Regions from separate parts of the Streptomyces sp. NPDC041796 genome, predicted to be linked through region 2. Evidence: predicted binding sites of a transcription regulator. Region 2 holds the regulator's gene; each other region holds the start of a gene.

Region 1 (5,079 bases), on a different contig from region 2:
AGGCGCACTCAAACTGATGGCCTTCGACGACGCGCCCCCGCTGGCCTACCTCGAAAGCCTGGGCTCAGGGCAGTTGCACGACGACCCGGGCACGGTCAAACACTACGAACTGTCCTACGATCTGCTCGGGGCCAGCGCACTGTCACCCCAAGAATCCCTGGCCCTGATCGCATCAGTGGCGGAGGATTACGCCCATGAAGATCGAGATCACTGAGTGGCGCAAGTCAACCTACAGCGACGCGAGCGGCGGCAACTGTCTCGAAGTCGCCGATGGCCACCCGAACGCCATCCCCGTCCGTGACTCCAAGAACCCCACCGGCCCGCAGCTCGTGTTCCGGGCCGCCGCCTGGTCCGCGTTCGTGGCGGATCTCAAGCGATAGAGCGCCACCGCGGCCCCGGGGCTCAGGCGGCTCCGGGGCCGTAGCGCGTCTCCAGCAGGTGCCGCAGCATCGCGAGGTCCTTGCGGTTGGCGCGGCGTATCGCGGCGGCGAGGATACGGCTGCCGCCTCCGCCCCGGTTCCGGAGCGTCATACGCGTCCGGTCGCCCTCGACGCCGTAGGGCTCCCAGGTGTACGTGGTCTCCATGGGGAACGACCCCTGGTCGGCCCGCATGACCAGCCGCCGCCCGGGCTCATGGTCGACGATCTCGTAGGTGTAGACGAGCCGCCGGCCCAGGAAGCGGGCGACGAAGGCGGCCCTGGCGCCGGCCCGGACCTCTGATTCGGTCTCCCACTCCACCGACACGATGTTCACGTACCACTCGGGCGCGTTGGACGGGTCGGCGGCGTACGCGGCGACGAGGTCGCACGGGGCGTCGATCACGGTCTCGGTCAGGACGTCGACGGCCATGACACCAGCGTAGAACGCCCGAGGGCGGCACCCCCCTGGGAGAAGGGGTACCGCCCTCGGAACGAAAGGACTGTGTCCGATCCGCGAGGATCAGAAGTCCATGTCACCGCCCGGCATGCCGCCCGGAGCACCGGCCGCGGCCTTCTCCGGCTTGTCGGCGATGACGGCCTCGGTGGTGAGGAACAGCGCCGCGATGGAGGCCGCGTTCTGCAGAGCGGAACGGGTCACCTTGGCGGGGTCGATGATGCCCTCGGCGATCATGTCGACGTACTCGCCGGTAGCGGCGTTCAGGCCGTGGCCGACGGGCAGGTTGCGCACCTTCTCGACGATGACGCCACCCTCGAGACCACCGTTGACGGCGATCTGCTTCAGCGGGGCCTCCAGGGCCAGGCGGACGGCGTTGGCGCCGGTCGCCTCGTCACCCTCGAGCTCCAGCTTCTCGAAGACGCTGGACGCCTGGAGCAGGGCCACGCCACCACCGGCGACGATGCCCTCCTCGACGGCGGCCTTGGCGTTGCGCACCGCGTCCTCGATGCGGTGCTTGCGCTCCTTGAGCTCGACCTCGGTGGCGGCACCGGCCTTGATGACGGCCACGCCGCCGGCCAGCTTCGCCAGGCGCTCCTGGAGCTTCTCGCGGTCGTAGTCCGAGTCGGAGTTCTCGATCTCGGCACGGATCTGGTTGACGCGACCCGCGACCTGGTCGCTGTCACCGGCACCGTCGACGATGGTGGTCTCGTCCTTGGTGATGACGACCTTGCGGGCGCGGCCCAGCAGGTCCAGGCCGGCGTTCTCGAGCTTGAGGCCGACCTCCTCGGAGATGACCTGGCCACCGGTGAGGATGGCGATGTCGTTCAGCATGGCCTTGCGGCGGTCGCCGAAGCCCGGGGCCTTGACGGCGACGGACTTGAAGGTGCCGCGGATCTTGTTGACGACCAGGGTCGACAGGGCCTCGCCCTCGACGTCCTCGGCGATGATCAGCAGCGGCTTGCCGGACTGCATGACCTTCTCCAGCAGCGGAAGGAGGTCCTTCACCGAGGAGATCTTCGAGTTGACGATCAGGATGTACGGGTCGTCGAGCGACGCCTCCATACGCTCCATGTCGGTGGCGAAGTACGCCGAGATGTAGCCCTTGTCGAAGCGCATACCCTCGGTGAGCTCCAGCTCCAGACCGAAGGTCTGGGACTCCTCGACGGTGATGACGCCTTCCTTGCCGACCTTGTCCATGGCCTCGGCGATGAGCTCACCGATCTGGGTGTCGGCGGCGGAGATGGAGGCCGTGGAAGCGATCTGCTCCTTGGTCTCGACATCCTTCGCCTGCTCGAGCAGCGCACCGGAGACGGCCTCGACGGCGGTCTCGATGCCGCGCTTCAGGGCCATCGGGTTGGCGCCGGCGGCGACGTTGCGCAGACCCTCGCGGACGAGCGCCTGGGCGAGAACGGTCGCGGTGGTCGTACCGTCACCGGCGACGTCGTCCGTCTTCTTGGCGACTTCCTTGACCAGCTCGGCGCCGATCTTCTCGTACGGGTCCTCGAGCTCGATCTCCTTGGCGATGGAAACACCATCGTTGGTGATCGTGGGGGCGCCCCACTTCTTCTCGAGGACGACGTTGCGACCCTTGGGGCCCAGGGTCACCTTGACGGCGTCGGCGAGCTGGTTCATGCCGCGCTCGAGGCCGCGCCGTGCCTCCTCGTCGAACGCGATGATCTTGGCCATGTGAAGTGGTCCTCCCGGACTGGGGTGGATGCTCCGGACCGCGCTGGCGCCCGCGACGGACGGCCTGCCTGCCTGAAGTGGTTCCTTGCCCCACCGGCCTGCGGACCTCACCGACCCGGTCCTTCGTTGTCACTCTCACCTTCAGAGTGCTAACGCCAATGATTAGCACTCGACCCATGCGAGTGCAAGCGCCTCCCGCAGATCCGGGGCGTTGTCCGGACACGCGCGAGGGGCTCGCGTCCCCTGGAACGCGAGCCCCTCGTCACTTGCGGTGTCGACAGTCGATGGTCGGTCGATCGCGACGCGGCTCTCAGCCGGCGGCGAGCTTGACCATGTCCGCCTGCGGACCCTTCTGGCCCTGCGAGATCTCGAACTCGACTCGCTGACCTTCTTCAAGGGTGCGGTAGCCGTCCATCTGGATCGCGCTGTAGTGGACGAAAACATCCGCACCACCGTCGACCGCGATGAAGCCGTACCCCTTCTCCGCGTTGAACCACTTGACGGTGCCCTGAGCCATGCCTAACTCCCCTATTACTGGCCCTTGCACAGGACCGCACTTCGCGGACCCGGGTCAGACCTCACCCGCTGACAGGTGCGGGCGTGCGCCGGAACGCGTCGACCGCCGCTGAATGTATCTGCCCAACTGCCGTCTGCAACAGGTCAATCGGACGAGAAATCCGAGCATGGGTGAACGGAAAATGTGGCCGAATGGGCCAGAATCCCGGGCAAGTCGGGCCCGGCAAAGCGCCCAAATGGCGCAATTCACGGGGGTACATTGACTGCATCTTGTCGCAGCCGCGCAATCTCTCATATGCGTGCGGCACAGGCAGCGGCGGGGACTTCCCCAACTCTACCGCGCTCAACCATGCAGAATTGCCCCCTCCGCTTCTCTCGCGGAGGGGGCAATGTCCGTCACGCTGTGTGGGTCAGCAGCCGCCGGCGACGGCCGGGATGATCGACACGCCCGCGCCGTCCGGGGTCGCGGTCGCCAGGCCGTCCTCGAAGCGCACGTCGTCGTCGTTGACGTACACGTTCACGAAGCGGCGGAGCTTGCCCTGGTCGTCCAGGACACGGGCGGCGATGCCCGGGTGGTCCTTCTCCAGCGACTCGATGACCTCGGACAGGGTCGCGCCCTCCGCCGTGACCTCGGCCTTGCCGCCCGTGTAGGTCCGGAGGATGGTGGGGATGCGGACGTTGACGCTCATGTCGTGTTGCTGCCTTTCAGTACAGGCTCAGTACTACGGGTCAGGCCAGGCCGGCGTCGCGGAACGCGTCCAGGCTCGGGCGGATCGTCGCGCTCGGGCCGGTGGTCGGCGCGACCGCGTCCAGGGTCTTCAGGCCGTCGCCCGTGTTGAGCACGACCGTGGTCAGCGACGGGTCCAGCACACCCGCCTCGATCAGCTTCCTCGTCACGCCCACGGTCACGCCACCCGCCGTCTCGGCGAAGATGCCCTCCGTACGCGCCAGCAGCTTGATCGCGTCGACGATCTGCTCGTCGTCGACGTCCTCCACCACTCCACCGGTCCGGCGTGCGATGTCCAGGACGTACGGGCCGTCGGCCGGGTTGCCGATGGCCAGCGACTTGGCGATGGTGTTCGGCTTCTGGGGCCGTACGACGTCGTGACCGGCCTTGAAGGCCGTCGACACCGGGGAGCAGCCCTCCGCCTGGGCGCCGAAGATCTTGTACGGCTTGTCCTCGACCAGGCCCAGCGCGATGAGCTCCTGGAGCCCCTTGTCGATCTTCGTGAGCTGGGAGCCGGACGCGATCGGGACGACGAGCTGGTCGGGCAGCCGCCAGCCGAGCTGCTCGCAGATCTCGTACGCGAGGGTCTTGGAGCCCTCCGCGTAGTACGGCCGCAGGTTGACGTTCACGAAGCCCCAGCCCTCGCCCAGCGGGTCACCGATGAGCTCGGAGCAGAAGCGGTTCACGTCGTCGTAGTTGCCCTCGATACCGACGAGGTCACCGCCGTACACCGCGGCCATGACGACCTTGCCCTGCTCCAGGTCGTGCGGGATGAACACGCACGAACGGAAGCCGGCCCGCGCGGCGGCGGCACCGACGGCACCCGCCAGGTTCCCCGTCGACGAGCAGGACAGGGTGGTGAAGCCGAAGGCGCGCGCCGCTTCGATCGCCTGGGCGACGACGCGGTCCTTGAAGGAGTGCGTCGGGTTGCCCGAGTCGTCCTTGACGAAGAGCTTGCCCGGCTCGACGCCCAGCTCGCGCGCCAGGTTGTCGGCCTGGACGAGCTTGGTCCAGCCGGGGTTCAGGTTCGGCTTGTCCGCCACGTCGGCCGGCACGGGCAGGAGAGGGGCGTACCGCCAGATGTTGGCGGGACCGGCCTCGATCCGCTTGCGCAGGGCTTCCGGGTCACCCACCGGCAGGTCGTAGGCGATCTCGAGCGGCCCGAAACACAGCTCACAGGCGAAAATGGGGCCGAGCTCGAAGCGCTCGCCGCATTCGCGACAGGAGAGGGCGGAAGCAGGCCCGAGGTCGACGTTCTTGGCGGTGGCGACAGT
Region 2 (5,079 bases):
TCCCAGATGTCGATGTACGGATGCCCCACCACCAAGGTGTGGGCGTCCGTGACCGACGCCGCGATGCGGGACTCCTTGGAGCCGGGGACCAAGTGGTCCACCAGGACCCCGAGCCGGGCGTCCGGGCCGGGGCCGAAGTCCCGGACGACGGCCGGGAGGTCGTCGACGCCCTCCAGGTACTCGACGACCACGCCCTCGATGCGCAGGTCGTCGCCCCACACCCGTTCCACGAGCTCCGCGTCGTGCCGGCCCTCCACGTAGATGCGCCCCGCACGGGCGACACGCGCGCGTGCACCCGGGACGGCGAGGGAGCCCGAGGCGGTGCGCGACGGGCGGGAAGGCCCCGCAGACGGGCGTACCAGCGTCACCGTACGGCCCTCCAGCAGGAAGCCCCGGGGCGTCAGCGGGAACACCCGGTGCTTGCCGAACCGGTCCTCCAGGGTGACCGTCCCCGCCTCGCAGCCGATCACCGCCCCGCAGAAGCCGGTGCTCACCTCCTCGACCACCAGGTCCGGGTCGGCGGGTACCTCCGGCACCGGGGCCGAACGCTTCCAGGAAGGCGTCAGGTCAGGGTCGTAAGCGCGCATCCGCCAGACGCTACGACACCCTGAACCGCCGGGCCAGCTCATCGCGTTGGGCGCGTACGAAAGCGGCGTCCACGACGGCCCCGTGCCCCGGCACGTACACGGCGTCCTCGCCGCCCAGCTCCAGCAGCCGGTCCAGGGCGGCCGGCCAGCGTGAGGGGATGGCGTCCGGCCCGGCCTGCGGGTCACCCGACTCCTCCACCAGGTCACCGCACAGCACGACCTCCCGGTCGCCCGGCACGAGGACGGCCAGGTCGTGGCCGCTGTGACCCGGCCCCACATTCGCCAGCAGCACCTGCCGCCCGCCCAGCTCGAGCGTCCACTCGCCGGACACCAGGTGGTGCGGCGCCACCAGGACGTCCGTCGCCTCCACGGCGTCCTTCTCGGCCACCCCGTGCCGTACGGCGTCGCCGCGCAGCGCGTCCGGGTCCTTGGTCAGCACGGCGTCGATGCCGACCGCCCCGTACACCTCCGTCCCCGAGAACGCCGCCGTGCCGAGGACATGATCGAAATGGGGGTGGCTCAATGCGATATGCGTCACTCTCCGGCCGCCCATCAGCGCCTGCGCCTGCGCGCGGATCCCGGCGCCCTCACGGAGCGTCGCGCCCGTGTCGTACAGCAGAGCGCCGTCCTCGCCGACCACCAACGCGGTCGTCGCGTCCCACACCGGCAGCCTCTTGCGGCCCACGCCGTCGGCGAGACGCTCCCAGCCGAACTCTTCCCAACTGACGTCCATACCGCGACGCTATCCGCAACCACCAGCGCAGTCGCGCGGTAGCGTGGTCGGCCGCTCTTGCTAGGGCCGTACCCCGGAGCCGTACACTTGCCGGGGGAAGGTTGGCACTCGGGCAAGGTGAGTGCCAGCGACGCAGAAGGAACCACAGCCAGCTGGAGGTGCGCGCGATGCTCAGCGAACGCAGACTCGAGGTGCTGCGCGCCATCGTCCAGGACTACGTGGGCACCGAGGAACCCGTCGGTTCCAAGGCCCTCACGGAGCGTCACAACCTCGGCGTCTCGCCCGCCACCGTGCGCAACGACATGGCGGTGCTGGAGGAGGAGGGCTTCATCGCCCAGCCCCACACCAGCGCGGGCCGCATCCCCACCGACAAGGGCTATCGCCTCTTCGTGGACAAGCTCGCCGGCGTCAAGCCGCTGTCGTCGCCGGAGCGGCGCGCCATCCAGAACTTCCTGGACGGTGCCGTCGACCTGGACGACGTCGTCGGCCGTACGGTACGGCTGCTCGCGCAGCTGACCCGGCAGGTCGCGGTGGTGCAGTACCCGTCCCTGACGCGCTCCACCGTGCGTCATGTGGAGCTGCTGTCGCTGGCCCCCGCCCGGCTGATGCTCGTCCTGATCACCGACACGGGCCGTGTGGAGCAGCGCATGGTCGACTGCCCCGCGCCGTTCGGCGAGACGTCCGTGGCCGACCTGCGGGCGCGGCTGAACAGCCGCGTCGTGGGCCGGCGCTTCACGGACGTACCCCAGCTGGTGCAGGACCTCCCCGAGTCCTTCGAGGCGGAGGACCGGGGGACCGTCTCCACGGTCCTCGCCACCCTGCTGGAGACGCTGGTGGAGGAGACCGAGGAGCGGCTGATGATCGGCGGCACCGCCAATCTCACCCGCTTCGGGCACGACTTCCCGCTGACGATCCGGCCGGTGCTGGAGGCGCTGGAGGAGCAGGTGGTGCTCCTGAAGCTGCTCGGCGAGGCCAAGGACTCGGCCATGACCGTACGTATCGGGCACGAGAACGCCCACGAGGGCCTCAACTCCACGTCCGTCGTCGCGGTCGGCTACGGTTCGGGCGACGAGGCAGTCGCCAAACTCGGCGTGGTCGGACCGACCCGCATGGACTACCCCGGAACGATGGGAGCGGTACGCGCAGTGGCACGTTACGTCGGACAGATCCTGGCGGAGTCGTAAGTGGCCACGGACTACTACGCCGTACTCGGCGTACGCCGCGACGCGTCCCAGGACGAGATCAAGAAGGCGTTCCGGAGGCTCGCCCGCGAGCTGCACCCGGACGTCAACCCCGATCCGAAGACGCAGGAGCGGTTCAAGGAGATCAACGCCGCCTACGAGGTGTTGTCGGACCCGCAGAAGAAGCAGGTCTACGACCTCGGCGGCGACCCGCTGTCCGCCTCCGGCGGCGGTGCGGGCGCGGGCGGCTTCGGCGCGGGTGGCTTCGGCAACTTCTCGGACATCATGGACGCCTTCTTCGGTACGGCGTCCCAGCGCGGCCCCCGGTCACGTACACGGCGCGGCCAGGACGCGATGATCCGGCTGGAGATCGACCTCAACGAGGCGGCCTTCGGCACGACCAAGGACATCCAGGTCGACACGGCCGTCGTCTGCACCACCTGCTCCGGTGAGGGCGCCGCGCCCGGCACGTCGGCGCAGACGTGTGACATGTGCCGCGGCCGTGGCGAGGTCTCCCAGGTCACGCGGTCCTTCCTGGGCCAGGTCATGACCTCCCGCCCCTGCCCGCAGTGCCAGGGCTTCGGCACGGTCGTCCCGACCCCGTGCCCCGAGTGCGCGGGCGACGGCCGTGTCCGGTCCCGTCGTACGCTCACGGTCAAGATCCCGGCCGGTGTCGACAACGGCACCCGCATCCAGCTGGCCGGCGAGGGCGAGGTCGGCCCCGGCGGCGGTCCGGCCGGTGACCTGTACGTCGAGATCCACGAGCTGCCGCACCCGGTCTTCCAGCGGCGCGGCGACGACCTGCACTGCACGGTGACCATCCCCATGACGGCGGCCGCACTGGGCACCAAGTGCCCGCTGGAGACGCTGGACGGGCTGGAGGAGGTCGACGTCCGGCCCGGTACGCAGTCGGGTCAGTCGATCCCGCTGCACGGGCGCGGTGTGACGCACCTGCGCGGCGGCGGACGCGGCGACCTCATCGTGCACGTCGAGGTCCAGACGCCGTCGAAGCTCGACCCCGAGCAGGAGCGGCTGCTGCGGGAGCTGGCGAAGCTGCGCGGCGAGGAGCGGCCCACGGGACAGTTCCAGCCGGGGCAGCAGGGTCTGTTCTCCCGACTGAAGGACGCGTTCAACGGGCGGTGAGCCCTCTGGGTTCGGTGCGGGTGCGGGGGCGTGACACCATGCGTGCATGTCCTCCGCACTGACCGATCTCTGCCGGTACCCGATCGTGCAGGCCCCCATGGCGGGTGGCGCCTCCTGTCCGCAACTCGTGGCGGCCGTGTCCGAGGCCGGCGGCCTGGGGTTCCTGGCCGCCGGGTACAAGACCGCCGACGGCATGTACCAGGAGATCAAGCAGGTACGCGGGCTGACCTCGCGGCCCTTCGGCGTCAACCTGTTCATGCCGCAGCCCGGGCACGCCGACCCTGCCGCGGTGGACGTGTACCGGCACCAGCTCGCCGGTGAGGCCAACTGGTACGACACCCCCCTGGGCGACTCCGACGCGGGGCGGGACGACGGGTACGAGGCCAAGCTGGCCATCCTGCTGGAGGACCCGGTCCCGCTGGTGTCGTTCACCTTCGGGTGCCCGACCCGCGAGACCGTGGCCGCGTTCGCGCGCGCCGGGACGGTCACCGTCGTGACGGTGACGTCGCCCGAGGAGGCGCAGGCCGCGCAGCAGGTGGGCGCCGACGCCGTGTGCGTCCAGGGCATCGAGGCCGGCGGGCACCAGGGCAGGCACCGCGACGACCCGGAGACCGGCGGCGCCGGCACGGGGCTGCTGTCCCTGGTCTCGCTGGTGAAGGAGACCGTGCCGCTGCCGATCGTCGCCGCGGGCGGCCTGATGCGCGGCAGCCAGATCGCCGCGGTCCTCGCGGCCGGCGCCGAGGCCGCGCAGCTCGGCACCGCGTTCCTGGTGTGCCCCGAGTCGGGCGCGCACGCCCTGCACAAGCAGGCCATGACCAACCCGCTGTTCACCCGCACCGAGCTGACGCGGGCGTTCTCCGGCCGCCCCGCCCGGGGCCTGGTCAACCGGTTCATGCACGAGCACGGCCCCTACGCCCCGGCCGCGTACCCCGAGGTGCACCACCTGACGAGCGGGCTGCGCAAGGCCGCGGCCAAGGCGGGCGACCCGCAGGGCATGGCGCTGTGGGCCGGGCAGGGCCACCGGATGGCGCGCGAGCTGCCCGCCGGACGGCTGGTGGAGGTCCTGAACGCCGAGCTGGGCGCCGCGGTGGCCGCCCTCGCGCTGCGGGGCGCCGCGTCATGACCGCGCCCGTCTTCCTGGTCGACCACGTACCGGCGACCGCCGGAACCGTCACCCTCGACGGACCCGAGGGGCGCCACGCCGTCTCCGTACGCCGCATGCGCGTCGGCGAGGAGATCGTCCTCACGGACGGCGCCGGCACCGGCGCGTACGGCACGGTCGCGGCCGTCGAGGGCAAGGACCGTCTCGACGTGACGGTGACCGAGGTACGCGCCGAACCCGAGCCCACCCCTCGTATCACCGTGGTCCAGGCCCTTCCCAAGGGCGACCGGGGCGAGCTCGCGGTGGAGACCATGACCGAGACGGGTGCCGACG
Region 3 (5,079 bases), on a different contig from region 2:
CCGCGACGGGGGCACCGGGCCTCGAAACCCTCAAGTGGCGTCAGGCGTCGGAAGACGTCAGGACGTCAGTGGGAGTGGCCGTGACCGTGGCCGTGGCCCGCGTCCGCCGGCTCCTCTTCCTTCTTCTCGACGACCAGGGTCTCGGTCGTGAGCAGCAGGGAGGCGATGGAGGCGGCGTTCTCCAGGGCCGAGCGGGTGACCTTGACCGGGTCGATCACGCCGGCCTTGATCAGGTCGCCGTACTCGCCGGTGGCGGCGTTGAAGCCCTGGCCCTTGTCGAGCTCGGAGACCTTGGAGGTGATGACGTAGCCCTCGAGGCCCGCGTTCTCGGCGATCCAGCGCAGCGGCTCGACGGCGGCGCGGCGGACGACCGCGACACCGGTGGCCTCGTCGCCGTCCTTTCCGAGGTTGCCGTCCAGCACCTTGACGGCGTGGACGAGCGCGGAGCCACCACCGGAGACGATGCCCTCCTCGACCGCGGCGCGGGTCGCGGAGATGGCGTCCTCCAGGCGGTGCTTCTTCTCCTTCAGCTCCACCTCGGTGGCGGCGCCGACCTTGATCACGCACACGCCGCCGGCCAGCTTCGCGAGGCGCTCCTGGAGCTTCTCGCGGTCCCAGTCGGAGTCCGTGGTCTCGATCTCGGCCTTGATCTGCGCGACACGGCCGGTGACGTCCTCGGACTTGCCGCCGCCGTCGACGATCGTGGTGTCGTCCTTGGTGACGGTGACGCGGCGGGCGGTGCCCAGCACGTCCAGACCGGCCTGGTCGAGCTTGAGGCCGACCTCCTCGGCGATGACGGTGGCGCCGGTGAGGGCGGCCATGTCGCCGAGCATCGCCTTGCGGCGGTCGCCGAAGCCGGGGGCCTTGACCGCGACGGCGTTGAACGTGCCGCGGATCTTGTTGACGACCAGGGTCGACAGGGCCTCGCCCTCGACGTCCTCGGCGATGATCAGCAGCGGCTTGGAGGAGCCGGCCTGGATGACCTTCTCCAGCAGCGGGAGCAGGTCGGTGATCGCGGAGATCTTGCCCTGGTGGATCAGGATGTACGGGTCGTCGAGGACGGCCTCCATACGCTCCTGGTCGGTGACCATGTACGGGGACAGGTAGCCCTTGTCGAAGGCCATGCCCTCGGTGAAGTCGAGCTCCAGGCCGAAGGTGTTGGACTCCTCGACGGTGATGACACCGTCCTTGCCGACCTTGTCCATCGCCTCGGCGATGAGCTCGCCGACCTGCTGGTCCTGCGCGGAGAGCGCGGCCACGGCGGCGATGTCGGCCTTGTCGTCGATCGGGCGGGCCGAGGCGAGCAGCTCGTCGGAGACGGCCTTGACCGCGGCGTCGATGCCCTTCTTCAGGGCGGCCGGGGAGGCACCCGCGGCGACGTTGCGCAGGCCCTCGCGGACCAGCGCCTGGGCCAGGACGGTGGCGGTGGTGGTGCCGTCACCCGCGATGTCGTTGGTCTTGGTCGCCACCTCCTTCACCAGCTGGGCGCCGAGGTTCTCGTACGGGTCCTCGATCTCGACCTCGCGGGCGATCGTGACACCGTCGTTGGTGATGGTCGGCGCGCCGAACTTCTTGTCGATGACGACGTTGCGGCCCTTGGGGCCGATCGTCACCTTGACCGTGTCGGCAAGCTTGTTGACGCCGCGCTCAAGGGCGCGACGGGCGTCCTCGTCGAACTTCAGGATCTTCGCCATGGGAGCGATTCAGCCCTCTCGAAAACTCTGGTTGACGAACCGCGCCCCTCGCCGCCCGGCAATGTGTCATCAGCGGGGGCCAGGGGCGCAGCTCAAAAGCAAATCTTGCTCAGGTGAATTACTTCTCGACGATCGCGAGCACGTCGCGAGCCGAGAGGACGAGGTACTCCTCGCCGCTGTACTTCACCTCGGTGCCGCCGTACTTGCTGTACAGCACGATGTCGCCGGTCTTGACGTCGAGCGGCAGGCGCTCGCCGTTCTCGAAGCGGCCCGGGCCAACGGCCAGGACGACGCCCTCCTGGGGCTTCTCCTTGGCGGTGTCCGGGATGACCAGGCCAGAGGCGGTGGTCTGCTCGGCGTCGAGCGGCTGGACCACGATGCGGTCCTCGAGCGGCTTGATGGCAACCTTGGAGCTGGTGGTCGTCACGATCCGACCTCCCCCTTCGGAGATCTCACGGGGTTAACTGTCTGAGGTGGCGACCAGGTGGATCCGTCGTCGCGGGTGCCGGACCTGCCCGTCGCTGTGTTGGCACTCTCCAGTGGGGAGTGCCAGAGCCGAGACTATGACCGCGATTAGCACTCGGTCAAGCGGAGTGCCAATTCACCGCCCGGTCGTGGCGTACACCGGCCGTCCGGCGGCGTGGCGCGCGGCGGCGGGCGGGGGGCTCAGACGTAGTCCTCCAGCCTGGCCACCGCGTACCCCTTGGCCGTGACGACGCCCATCACCTGCCGGATCATGTCCGGCATGGTGCCGTTCCAATCCCCGCGCCCCCGGAAATGGGTGAGGATGATGTCTCCCGGGTGGAGGTCCCGGTCCCATTCGCGCCACTCCATGTGGTCGGGGAAGGCTTCGGCCGCCCACAGGGGCACGGCTTTGACGCCGCACGACCGGGCGGCACGCAAGGTGTCGGCGTTGTAGTTGCCGTAGGGCGGGCGGAAGAGTGACGGCCGTTTGCCGTACCGCCGCTCGATGGTGTCCTGCTGTCCGCAGATCTCGCGCTTCTGCTCCGCGTACGAAAGGGCGGGCATGTAGCGGTGGTTCAGGGTGTGGTTGTGCAGGGCCACGCCCCGGTCCTGCATGCGCTTGAAGTAGCCGTAGTCCTCCTTGACCAGGTAGTCGCTGAGGAAGGCGCTGTAGGGGATGTCCAGTTCGTCCATCATCCGCAGCAGTTCGGGGTCCTTCTCGGCGCCGTCGTCGATCGTCAGGAACACGATCCGTTCCGTGGTCGGCACGGTGGTGAAGACCGGCGGCAGGGTGGGGTCGCCGACCCCGAAGCCCTTGCGGAAGGTGAGGTGCGGCTTGTCGGCGGCCGCCGGGGGCGGGGGTGCGGCCAGGGGTGTGGCCCTCAGGCCCCACTTCCTGGCGGCGAGGGCGCGGGCGGCCTGGGCGCGCCTGACCTTCTCCACGTACGCGGTGAGGGCGCCGGCCGCGTCCGGCCGCTGCTGGGCCTGCTGCCCGGCGGCGGGCTCGGCCTCGCCGCCGCCCGTCCCGGCACCGGTTTCCGCCGCACAGGCGGATCCGAGCGCCGCCGTCAGCAGTGCGGCGAGCAGGACCCGTGCACGCTTACTTACCCTTTGACCTTTTTGTCGTACTAGCTGCATGGCGCCGCATCCTGTCAGCGCACCGCCCCGGCCACCGGCCGACACCGCCGCCTGACGCGCACCATCCCCCGCCTGGCCCACAATGGGCCGGGTGACCGATCTCGCCGCCTTCTCCGCGCTCCTCACCGACGAGGGCCAGGCCCTGCTCACCGCCCTGCGCGACTACACGCCCTCCCAGGAACTGGCGATCGCCTCCCGGCTGCGCCGCGAACACCCGGCCGACCTGGTCACGGCGGCGATCGCACAGGCGCGGCTGCGGCAGCGGGCGGTGGCGAAGTTCGGCGAGCAGGACGCGCACCGCATGTACTTCACGCCCGGCGGCGTCGAACAGTCCACCCGCAGGACGGTCGCCGAACACCGCGCGGCCGCCTTCGCCCGCCTCGGCGTACGCGGCGTCGCCGACCTGTGCAGCGGGATCGGCGGCGACGCGATCGCGCTGGCCCGCGCCGGCATCCGGGTCCTCGCCGTCGACCGCGACCCGCTGACGGCCGAGGCCGCGCGCGCGAACGCCGCCGCGCTGGGCCTGGCCGACCTGATCGAGGTGCGGTGCGCCGACGTCACGGAGGTCGACACCTCCCCGTACGACGCCGTCTTCGTCGACCCGGCCCGCCGCGGCGGCCGGGGAGGCGGCCGGATCTTCGACCCGGAGGCGTACTCCCCGCCCCTGTCCTGGGCCGTCGACGCGGCCCGCAAGGCCCCGCACGCGGCGCTGAAGATCGCCCCGGGCATCCCGCACGAGACGGTCCCGCCGGAGGCGGAGGCCGAATGGGTCTCGGACGGCGGCGACGTGAAGGAGGCGGTGCTGTGGTTCGGCACCCGTCCCGGCACGGTCACCGCAACCCTCCTGCCCGGCGGGCACACCCTCACCGGGCGGGGCCTGCCGGACCCACCGGTGCGCCCCGTCGGCCGGTTCCTGTACGAGCCGGACGGCGCCGTCATCCGCGCACACCTGGTCGCGGAGGCCGCCGAGGACCTCGGCGGCGGCCTGCTCGACGAGACGATCGCGTACATCACGGCGGACACGCTGCGCCCCACCCCGTACGCCACCGCCTACGAGATCACCGACGAGCTTCCCTTCAACCTGAAGAAGCTCAAGGCCCTGCTGCGCGAACGGGAAGTCGGCACCCTGACGGTGAAGAAGCGCGGCTCGGCGGTCGAGCCGGAGGAGCTGCGCCGCAAGCTCAAGCCGAAGGGACCGCACGCGGCCACGGTCTTCCTCACCCGGGTGGCGGGGGCTCCGACCATGCTGATCGGGCGGCCGGTCTAAGCGGCCAGCCGCAGCACCAGACGGCGGTGGCCGACCGCCTTGGCACCGCTGATCAGGCCGTGGACCCAGAGGATGACGCCCGCGCCCATGGCGTAGGCCACCTCCCCGTAGGTCGTGCTGCCGGCGCGGGCGAGCGCCGGGACGGCGAACGAGAGCCACAGCCCGGCCGCGCACTGCGCGAACGCCAGCAGCAGCCACGCCAGGTTCATCCCCGGTGTCCGGAAACGGGCGTCCCGGACCGGGGCGGGGTCCAGGGCCGCCCACTCCAGCAACCGGGCGCGCAGCTCGCGGTCGCGGCGCAGGCCGAACGTGACGACGACGACCAGCGGAACCATGACGGCCAGTCCCAGGCAGGCGGCCACGGCACCGGCCATCGCCGTCAGCGGGTCCACCAGTCCGTCGAGCGAGAGGATCCCGGCGCCGATGAAACCCCACCCGAACTGCAGGCCGAGCAGCGCGAGCAGAAAGAGCGTCAGCCGCTTCCCGCCCAGCATCCGCCGGTTCAGTTCGCAGACC

What was found. The regulator HrcA, encoded in region 2, represses chaperone genes, less so after heat shock. The targets are predictions, from matches to a motif close to TTNGCACTCNGNNNNNCNGAGTGCNAA.
Region 1: a site for HrcA is predicted at 2,725-2,751, ahead of groL (chaperonin GroEL). Genes of this name have one in related genera too.
Region 3: a site for HrcA is predicted at 2,268-2,294, ahead of groES (co-chaperone GroES). Genes of this name have one in related genera too.

What each region holds. Positions count from the first base shown of each region.
Region 1 is NZ_JBVJAH010000015.1:88,166-93,244, reverse strand. It holds gene ACZ6C1_RS27660 (helix-turn-helix domain-containing protein) at 1-214, shown strand, start outside; gene ACZ6C1_RS27655 (DUF397 domain-containing protein) at 195-380, shown strand; gene ACZ6C1_RS27650 (SRPBCC family protein) at 403-849, opposite strand; gene groL (chaperonin GroEL) at 940-2,562, opposite strand; gene ACZ6C1_RS27640 (cold-shock protein) at 2,873-3,079, opposite strand; gene ACZ6C1_RS27635 (ubiquitin-like small modifier protein 1) at 3,489-3,767, opposite strand; gene thrC (threonine synthase) at 3,808-5,079, opposite strand, start outside.
Region 2 is NZ_JBVJAH010000005.1:450,538-455,616, forward strand. It holds gene ACZ6C1_RS12825 (DUF3097 domain-containing protein) at 1-587, opposite strand, end outside; gene ACZ6C1_RS12830 (MBL fold metallo-hydrolase) at 598-1,320, opposite strand; gene hrcA (heat-inducible transcriptional repressor HrcA) at 1,488-2,504, shown strand; gene dnaJ (molecular chaperone DnaJ) at 2,505-3,644, shown strand; gene ACZ6C1_RS12845 (nitronate monooxygenase) at 3,691-4,767, shown strand; gene ACZ6C1_RS12850 (16S rRNA (uracil(1498)-N(3))-methyltransferase) at 4,764-5,079, shown strand, end outside.
Region 3 is NZ_JBVJAH010000020.1:64,886-69,964, forward strand. It holds gene groL (chaperonin GroEL) at 66-1,694, opposite strand; gene groES (co-chaperone GroES) at 1,813-2,121, opposite strand; gene ACZ6C1_RS31155 (polysaccharide deacetylase family protein) at 2,361-3,296, opposite strand; gene ACZ6C1_RS31160 (class I SAM-dependent methyltransferase) at 3,388-4,563, shown strand; gene ACZ6C1_RS31165 (hypothetical protein) at 4,560-5,079, opposite strand, start outside.